DNA from 3 places in the Pantoea sp. X-Soil-OKNW-713 genome. Region 1 is predicted to be linked to each of the others. Evidence: predicted binding sites of a transcription regulator. Region 1 holds the regulator's gene; each other region holds the start of a gene.
The links. Region 1 encodes PurR, which represses purine synthesis genes. Its sites were predicted from a motif close to CANGCAAACGTTTGCNTG; they were not measured.

Region 1 (3,139 bases):
GATTTGACCACCATCAAGATGAGCAATTCTCACCGTCAGCGCTATCAGAAAGCACGCGAAACCGCGATGAACAAGCTGATGGGGCAGATTGGTAAACCATACCAATGGGGTGGCACTTCACCGCATACCGGTTTCGATTGCAGCGGTCTGGTGTGGTACGCCTATAAAGACCTGGTTAAATATAAATTCCCGCGCACCGCCAACGAAATGTATCACCTGCGGGATGCGGCACCGATTAAGCGCGATATGCTGGAGAAAGGGGATTTGGTGTTCTTCCGCATCAATAATCGCGGCACTGCCGATCATGTGGGTGTTTATCTTGGCAATGGCAAATTTATCCAGTCGCCTCGTACCGGTAAAGATATTCAAATCAGTGCATTGGGTGAGGATTACTGGCTGAAACACTACGTCGGGGCACGCCGTATGATGACCCCCAAAACCATCCGCTAAAAAAACGCCCGATACCCGATAAAACAACAAGCCGGACCCTGATTTTCAGGTCCGGCTTTTTTATTAATGAAGGATCGCGGTGAAGCTGAACACGATAATCATTAGTAGCGCGCCCACAGTGGTAAACAGCGCCAGTTTCAGGTCTGTACTCATCACAACTCCTTAGTCACAATAAATGAAGGGTTATCGTAATTTTCTCACAGCCTCCGGCAAAAATCTCGTCTTATCCGCGCCAGCTTGCTAGAATCGCCGCCTTTCGTTGCGCAACAGATTTTGCGCACGCTGTGTTTGCGGCAAGTTAAAGTGTTATTGACCAGGTGTTAATGTCTTTTTCTTCGCCATTCGCCCCGAAAATCGGGGCGCAAAACCATTAGCAGACGCAAACGTTTAACAATATACTTATCAGTTAGTTGCGATAAGCCCGGGAGTACCATTTTCATGGCAACAATTAAAGATGTGGCGAAACGCGCCGGTGTCTCCACCACCACGGTTTCGCATGTCATCAACAAGACGCGTTTTGTCGCGGAAGAGACGCGTAACGCCGTATGGGAAGCGATCAAAGAGCTGCATTACTCGCCCAGCGCCGTGGCGCGCAGCCTGAAAGTCAACCACACCAAAACGCTGGGGTTGCTGGCCACCTCCAGTGAAGCCCCCTATTTCGCCGAGATTATCGAGGCGGTGGAAAACCACTGTTTCGATCGCGGCTACACGCTGATCCTGGGCAATGCGCATAACGACCTGCAAAAACAGCGCGCATATCTGTCGATGATGGCGCAGAAGCGTGTCGATGGCCTGTTGGTGATGTGTTCTGAATACCCCGACGACCTGCTGACCATGCTGGAAGAGAACCGTAATATCCCGATGGTGGTGATGGACTGGGGCGCATCGCGTGGCGATTTTACCGATACGGTGCAGGACAATGCGTTTCAGGGCGGCTATCTCGCCGGGCGTTACCTGATTGAACGCGGTCATCGCGACATTGGTGCCATCCCCGGACAAATGGAGCGCAACACCGGCGGTGGCCGCCATGCCGGTTTCATGCAGGCGCTGAATGAGGCAGGCATCACCGTGCGGCCCGAGTGGATTGTGCAGGGCGATTTTGAACCGGAATCCGGTTATCAGGCGATGCAGCAGATCCTCAATCAGAAGCAACGCCCGACTGCCGTGTTCTGCGGTGGCGATATCATGGCGATGGGCGCGATCTGTGCTGCGGATGAAATGGGCCTGCGGGTCCCGCAGGATATCTCCGTGATCGGCTATGACAACGTGCGCAACGCGCGTTATTTCACGCCGGCGCTGACCACTGTTCATCAACCTAAAGCTCAGTTAGGCGAAAAAGCGTTGGAAATGCTGCTGGATCGTATCACCAGCAAACGTGAAGAACCGCAAACCATTGAAGTTCAACCAACGCTGATTGAACGCCGTTCAGTCGCTGACGGCCCGTTCCGCGACTACCGCCGCTAAGTTTCCGTTTCGCTCAACCATTCATGGTTGAGCGTTTCGGCATCGCCGAGATAACTCAGCAACCAACCCAGAGCCGGCGAATTACGTTGTTCCGACCAACTGACACAGCATGGGCTATCCGGGAACGGCGTGGGTAACGGTAACTCGGTTAATGCTCCGCTATCCAGCAATGGCCGGGCTAAATGGCCCGGCACCATCCCTACGCAGAGTCCCGCCAGCAGGCAGTCGACGCCGGTTTCCCATTCCGGCACCACCAGACGGCGTTGATTATCCAACGTCCAGGTCATGCGCCGCGGCAACGCCCGCGAAGTGTCTTCCAGCACCAGAGAAGGCCAGGCCCGCAACGTCTCGTCATCCAACAAGGTACTTTTTGCCAACGGATGATCGGGGCTGACTACACAGCGCCAGTTTAACGCGCCCATATCCTGAAAGGCGAAACGCCCACCGACCGGAATCGCCTGAGTGGCCCCAATCGCTACGTCGACCCGCCCATCGGCCAGTGCATCCCAGACACCATTAAACACTTCATAACTGATAATCAACTCCATGTCGGGAAAGTGGCGGTAGAAATCCTTCACCAGTTGTCGGGTGCGATGAGGTTTAACGATGCAATCCACCGCGATACTCAGCTGACCACGCCAGCCATTTGCCAACTGCTGGCACTGCCGCCGCGTCGCCAGCATTTTTTTGATAACACTTCGCCCTTCCCGGACAAAATGCTCCCCGGCCGCCGTCAGCACCACTTCCCGATGCTGACGTTCGAACAACGGCACCGCCAACCAGGTTTCGAGCTGCCGTACCGTGTAGCTGATGGCAGAAGGCACCCGATGTAACTCTTGTGCTGCCGCACTAAAACTACCGCTGCGGGCCACCGCATCTACCACTTCAAGCGCATATTCAGACCACATATTTTTGCCTGCAAATTTTTTGATAGCACCGCGCAAATATTAGCGTTTCACAAAACCTGGCGCACGCTTTTACACTCCTCCGCGTTTACCTGTCTAAAGAGAATTACCATGTTGTCATCAAAAGGATTTCTGCCTTATCTTGCTTTACTCAGCATGCTGGGCTTTCTTGCTACGGATATGTACCTGCCGGCATTCGGTGCCATGCAGCAGGATTTTGCTACCGCCCCCGGTACCATCAGCGCCAGTCTGAGTCTGTTCCTTGGTGGTTTTGCCTGTGCGCAGGTCTTCTGGGGACCGCTGTCGGATCGCTTCGGACG
Region 2 (3,139 bases), 1.5 Mb from region 1:
GTAAAACAAAACGCCGCACGACGGGAAAACCCGACGTGCGGCAGTACAAGGAAAGCGAATAATTCGGATTTCAGGAAAATTTCAGGTCAGATGGCCCAGCCACCGGCGTAGAAAGCCACCAATGCCACAGCAATCACCACCGTACCGATATTCAGCTTACGCCACTCACCGGCAAACAGGCGACCAATCACCAACGCCGCAAAGCCGAGCATAATGCCGGTGACGATGTTGCAGGTCAGCACGATAAACACCGCCGTCAGCAGGCCGGACATGGCGTCAACGAAATCATTGAAATCGATTTTCGCCACGTTGCTGAGCATCAGCAGACCGACATACATCAGCGCCGGAGCCGTAGCATACGCCGGTACCAGATACGCCAGCGGCGACATAAACAGAATCACCATGAACAGCAGACCCACCACCACCGCCGTCAGACCGGTTTTACCGCCCGCCGCCGTACCAGCCGCCGATTCGATATAGACCGCCGCCGGGGAAGCGCCCACCAGACCGGCAAACAGGCTGCTGACAGAGTCGGTGGTCAGGGCGCGGCCACCATTGATGATCTGGCCGTCTTTATCCAGCAGATTAGCCTGACCGGCCACCGCCCGGATGGTGCCGGTAGCATCAAACACCGCCGTCATCACCAGCGCCAGCACCGTCGGCAGCACTGCGGGTTTGAGCGCGCCCATGATATCGAGGCTGAACACCAGCGACTGACCGCTGGCATCTTTCAGGCTCGGCATGGCAAACAGTCCCTGATATTTCACTGATGGATCAAAAATCAGTCCGACAATCGAGATCGCCACAATGGTCAGCAAAATGCCGCCAGGGACACGGCGTTTCTCCAGCCCGAAGATCGCCGCCAGACCCACCAGCGCCATAATCACCGGGAAGGAGGCGAAGTGGCCCAGTTCAACCGGCAAACCCGCCGCCGGGTTTTTCACCACCAGGCCAACGCTGTCAGCCGCGATCAGCAACAGAAACAGGCCAATACCGATGCCGGTACCATGCGCCACGCCCATTGGCAGGTTGCGCAGAATCCATGCGCGGATGCCGGTCACGGAAATCAGGGTGAACAGCAGCCCCATCAGGAACACCGCACCAAGCGCCACCGGCACGCTGATGTGCTGACCCAGCACCAGGCTAAAGGCGGTAAACGCCGTCAGCGAGATAGCGCAGCCAATCGCCATCGGCAGGTTGGCCCACAACCCCATGATGATCGAACCGAAACTCGCCACCAGACAGGTAGCGACGAATACCGCGGTCGGTGAGAAGCCCGCTTTGCCGAGCATACCGGGTACCACGATGACGGAGTAGACCATCGCCAGGAAGGTGGTTAAGCCCGCCAGCACTTCCTGACGCACGCTACTGCCGCGTGCTGAAATATTGAACCAGCCGTCCAGTTTTCCACTGGCCGGGCGAGATTCGCCAGACATAATTAATCCTCTGAATTTTTGCTGTTGTGAGTGGCCACACGACTGACGTTTGCCTGCCATCCTGGTGCACGTTTCTCCAACGGAGAAACAACGCAAACGTTTACGTAGTCGCGTATTTCTGGTCGTAAAAGGGGGAACTCAGAAAAAAGGCAAACGATTATCCGGTGATTGGCCTGAGATTTTCAACTGCTAATCTGCATCGATACAGGATAATCCTCATTGCATAACAGAAATGCAACGGTGTTCCGCTGCCCCGACATACGCCAGATTTAGTGGAACAGACTGGAAATTATAGGAATTTTTATGCGTGTTTTTGTTGCGCAACCAAATGATAGCCAGGTTGCGCAACATGATTATTGGCTGAAATTGATCGGGCCGCCCTGCTCAATCGCCCGCTGCCAGGCGGCGCGTTGTTCCAGCCCTTCCAGCCAGTGCTGACTGGCAGGCATATCACGCAGGCCGGTACGCGCACGCATCGCCAGCAGCGGAAAACTCATCTGAATATCGGCGATACTAAAACGATTACCGGCGAAGTAAGGGTGCTGACTCAGGTGCTGTTCAATCACATCCCCATGTAATTTCAACTGCTTGTTCAGCCAGGCTTTCTGGATCCCGGCGCTAAGAGCCTTACCGGCCGGGCGCAACAGCCAGGGCACCGGTTTTTTACCCAACTGCCCGAACACCAGTTTCATCACCAGCAAGGGCATCAACGACCCCTCGGCGTAATGCAGCCAGTAACGCGCCGCAATTTGCGCATCTTCATCGGACAGCTTTAATCGATATTCGGCGTCATATTTGTCGGCCAGATACTCCAGGATTGCGCCGGATTCCGCGATCACGCGATTGCCATCGGTGATCACCGGAGATTTCCCCAAAGGATGGACTTTCTTCAACGACTCGGGCGCCAGCAGGGTGCCTTCACGTTGGTAACGTTTGATCTGATAAGGCACTGACAGCTCTTCCAGCAGCCACAGCACCCGATGTGAACGAGAATTTTCAAGATGGTGAACGGTGATCATCATGGCTTCCTGACCAATGGTTGGACCAGCAAGTATAGATGATGTCGCCTCAGCGTTTCTGCTCGTCCTGTTGCGGATCGAGCAAAACCGCCCCCGAACCTTGCTCGCCCAAACGGTCGCCAGGGTTACGCAATGGACAGTCACGCATTGACAGGCAACCACAGCCGATACAGCCATCAAGATCGTTACGCAGCCGCGTCAGGGTTTCGATGCGTTTATCCAGTTCCTCACGCCAGTGCTGCGTCAGCGCATCCCATTCCTGGGTCGACATGCGCTTGTTAGCCGGCACATGCATCAGACTGTCGCTGACTGTGGCGAGGGGAATACCGATGCGCTGCGCAATTTTAATGATCGCCACGCGGCGCAGCACATCACGGCTGTAACGCCGTTGGTTGCCGTTGTTACGCGTACTGGAGATCAATCCTTTGGTTTCGTAAAAGTGCAAAGCCGACACCGCCACACCGCTGCGCTTCGCCACTTCACCCGGCGTCAGCACCGGTTTCGGGTAGTTGCGTTCTTTTTTCATTTCGCTCTTTACCTCAAGTTAACTTGAGGAATTATACTCGCTCCCCATTGAAACTTCGAATCTCTACTCAGAAGGATGTGGTTATGATGCAAGAGGAAATCATTCATTCACTGACTCACTGGATCGATCAGAATCTGGATAAAACCCTGTCGATTGAT
Region 3 (3,139 bases), 1.7 Mb from region 1:
CGGCGTTGACCGCCAGTGACAACAGCAGCGGCGTGGTGCCACCGTTTTCATCACCCAGCCACTCCTCTTCCAGCAGCTCCACCTGATGCAACAACGCCAGCAGCTTCTGCCCCTGTTCCGTCGGGCGCGGCGGTACGGTACGCACCAGCAGCGGCTGACCGAATAAATTTTCCAGCTGTTTAATACGCTGCGACACCGCAGACTGCGTAATACAAAGTTTTTGCGCGGCGCGCTCAAAGCCGCGTTCACGAATCACAGCATCCAGCGCCTGAAGCGTTCGATAATCCGGGCGTTTCATTGTTGTTCTCTCTCGTTCAGGATGGAGGGTACTATGCCACAAAAAATCAAAAGATGGTTTTTGTGCACTGAGTTACAAAGCCTTTAACAGCCGCGCTTTTTTACGCCGCCTTGTTTTATACTACGCGCACCTCGTTGTCGCACAGGTTTTAAACATACCATGACCCAGGATGAACTGAAAAAAGCGGTAGGTTGGGCAGCACTGCAATATGTGCAGCCGGGCACCATTGTTGGCGTTGGCACCGGTTCGACCGCTGCCCATTTTATTGATGCGTTAGGTTCGATTAAGCATCAAATTGAGGGCGCAGTTTCCAGCTCGGAAGCCTCAACGCAGAAACTGAAATCCCTCGGCATTCATGTGTTTGATCTCAATGAAGTGGATTCGCTCTCGGTGTACGTCGACGGTGCTGATGAGATCAATCCGCAGATGCAGATGATTAAAGGCGGCGGCGCGGCGCTGACGCGTGAGAAAATTGTCTCCGCCGTGGCTGAGAAATTTATCTGTATTGCCGATGCCTCGAAAGAAGTGGATGTATTGGGCCACTTTCCGCTGCCGGTTGAAGTGATCCCGATGGCGCGTTCCTATGTGGCGCGTGAACTGGTGAAATTGGGCGGCCTGCCAGAATATCGTCAGAACGTGGTGACCGATAACGGCAACATTATTCTCGACGTGCATAATCTACGCATCCTCGATCCGATCGCGCTGGAAAAAGCCATCAATGCGCTGCCTGGTGTGGTGACGGTAGGGCTTTTTGCAGCACGCGGCGCTGATGTCGCGCTGATCGGCACTGCCGATGGCGTAAAAACCATTACCAAATGATCTGTCCGGCGCTGTTGCAGCGCCGCTTATTTCCATACGCAAAACATCTTTTCTTCGTATGCTGAAATTCGGTGACTTATGTCACAAAACAGTCATCAACAGCAGGTTCATTCTTCGCTCTGTACGCATATCCCGATTTTGTACGGCATTGTGCTGCCGTAGCGCTGACGCGTGCTGAGGTCGAGGCAATCGATTGTCTTGCTGCAAACGAATTTTTTGATATTTTGACAGAAGGCTGGCTTATGGCAGCCCTCGTTGAATTCTGAATAGGGTCGGGAAATGGCAGAGTTATCACTGGAAAAAGACAAGATTAAGTTCCTGCTGGTGGAAGGTGTCCATCAGAGTGCGCTGGATAACCTGCGCGCAGCAGGTTACACCAACATCGAATTCCACAAAGGTGCACTGGATGCGGAGACGCTGAAGTCCTCCGTTCGTGACGCACACTTCATTGGTATCCGTTCCCGTACCCAACTGACCGAAGAGATTTTCGCTGCGGCTGAAAAACTGGTTGCGGTTGGCTGCTTCTGTATCGGCACCAACCAGGTTGACCTGAATGCAGCAGCAAAACGTGGCGTGCCGGTATTTAATGCCCCGTTCTCCAACACCCGTTCGGTTGCCGAACTGGTGATTGGTGAAATGCTGCTGATGCTGCGTGGCATCCCGGAAGCGAACGCCAAAGCGCACCGCGGTATCTGGAATAAAATTGCAGCGGGTTCCTATGAAGCTCGTGGCAAGAAGCTGGGTATCATCGGCTATGGCCATATCGGTATGCAACTCGGTGTGCTGGCGGAAAGCCTTGGCATGCATGTGTTTTTCTACGATATCGAGAACAAACTGCCGCTGGGCAACGCCACACAGGTGCGTCACCTGTCTGACCTGCTCAACATGAGTGATGTGGTCAGCCTGCACGTACCGGAAACCCCATCAACGCAGAATATGATCAGTGCCGCCGAACTGGCGCTGATGAAGCCAGGTGCGCTGCTGATTAACGCCGCACGCGGTACGGTGATTGATATTCCGGCGCTGTGCGATGCCTTGTCCAACAAACATCTGGCGGGTGCGGCGATTGACGTGTTCCCTGTGGAACCAGCGACCAACAGCGATCCGTTCAATTCACCGCTGTGTGAATTCGATAACGTGATTCTGACGCCACATATCGGTGGTTCGACGCAGGAAGCGCAGGAAAACATCGGTCTGGAAGTCTCTGGCAAGTTGGCGAAGTATTCTGACAACGGTTCAACCCTGTCTGCCGTTAACTTCCCGGAAGTGTCGTTGCCGATGCATGCCGCCAGCGCCAGTCGCCTGTTGCACATTCACGAAAACCGTCCGGGTGTACTGACCGCCATCAACCAGATTTTTGCCGAGCAGGGCATCAACATTGCCGCCCAGTATCTGCAAACCTCGCCGCTGATGGGCTACGTGGTAATCGATATCGATGCACAGCAGGATGTGGCGGATAAAGCGCTGCAACTGATGAAGGCAATTCCGGGCACCATTCGCGCGCGCTTGCTGTACTGATTTAAAACGCACTTAATCGCGCGATGAATCGCGCCGCTACTGATACGGAATTATCGTAGCGGCGCGATTTATCGCGCAAATCACCACTGCCACAATTTCGACGGTGTAATCACCACCGGCAACGGCACATCCCAGGTCGCTACTGGCAGCGTTTCAACATGCTGACAGTCATGCGCAATCCCCACCGGTAGAAAACCATGCTGCTGCCAGTTTTGTAGCGTGCGATCGTAAAAACCTCCTCCCATACCCAATCGCTGCCCGCTTTGGTCGAACGCGACTAATGGCACCATCACCACGTCCAGCTGATCAAGGGTGACCATTTGGGTGATATCCAGCGGCGGTTCCGGGATGCTTAATTTATTCGGGCTGAGTGGCGTGTCGGGTGTGTAGCGCAGGAACAGTAAATTTCCGGGGGCGAAAGGGTGCAGCACCGGCAGGAAAACCTGTTTTTTCTGTTGCCAGAGCTTGGCGATGAGTGGGCGAGTATTCAACTCCCCATCAACG

Region 2: AC6I8R_RS01825 (NCS2 family permease) is a predicted target of PurR. The motif match lies at 1,526-1,543, and genes of this name have one in related genera.
Region 3: serA (phosphoglycerate dehydrogenase) is a predicted target of PurR. The motif match lies at 1,300-1,317, and genes of this name have one in related genera.

Annotation. Positions count from the first base shown of each region.
Region 1 is NZ_AP035995.1:1,868,709-1,871,847, reverse strand. Features, by position in the region: gene AC6I8R_RS08665 (C40 family peptidase) at 1-450, shown strand, start outside; gene cydH (cytochrome bd-I oxidase subunit CydH) at 514-603, opposite strand; gene purR (HTH-type transcriptional repressor PurR) at 889-1,914, shown strand; gene punR (DNA-binding transcriptional activator PunR) at 1,911-2,822, opposite strand; gene punC (purine nucleoside transporter PunC) at 2,931-3,139, shown strand, end outside.
Region 2 is NZ_AP035995.1:403,650-406,788, reverse strand. Features, by position in the region: gene AC6I8R_RS01825 (NCS2 family permease) at 87-1,436, opposite strand; gene AC6I8R_RS01820 (glutathione S-transferase family protein) at 1,790-2,455, opposite strand; gene soxR (redox-sensitive transcriptional activator SoxR) at 2,505-2,981, opposite strand; gene soxS (superoxide response transcriptional regulator SoxS) at 3,065-3,139, shown strand, end outside.
Region 3 is NZ_AP035995.1:3,588,391-3,591,529, reverse strand. Features, by position in the region: gene AC6I8R_RS16805 (LysR family transcriptional regulator ArgP) at 1-298, opposite strand, end outside; gene rpiA (ribose-5-phosphate isomerase RpiA) at 458-1,117, shown strand; gene serA (phosphoglycerate dehydrogenase) at 1,397-2,635, shown strand; gene AC6I8R_RS16790 (5-formyltetrahydrofolate cyclo-ligase) at 2,716-3,139, opposite strand, start outside.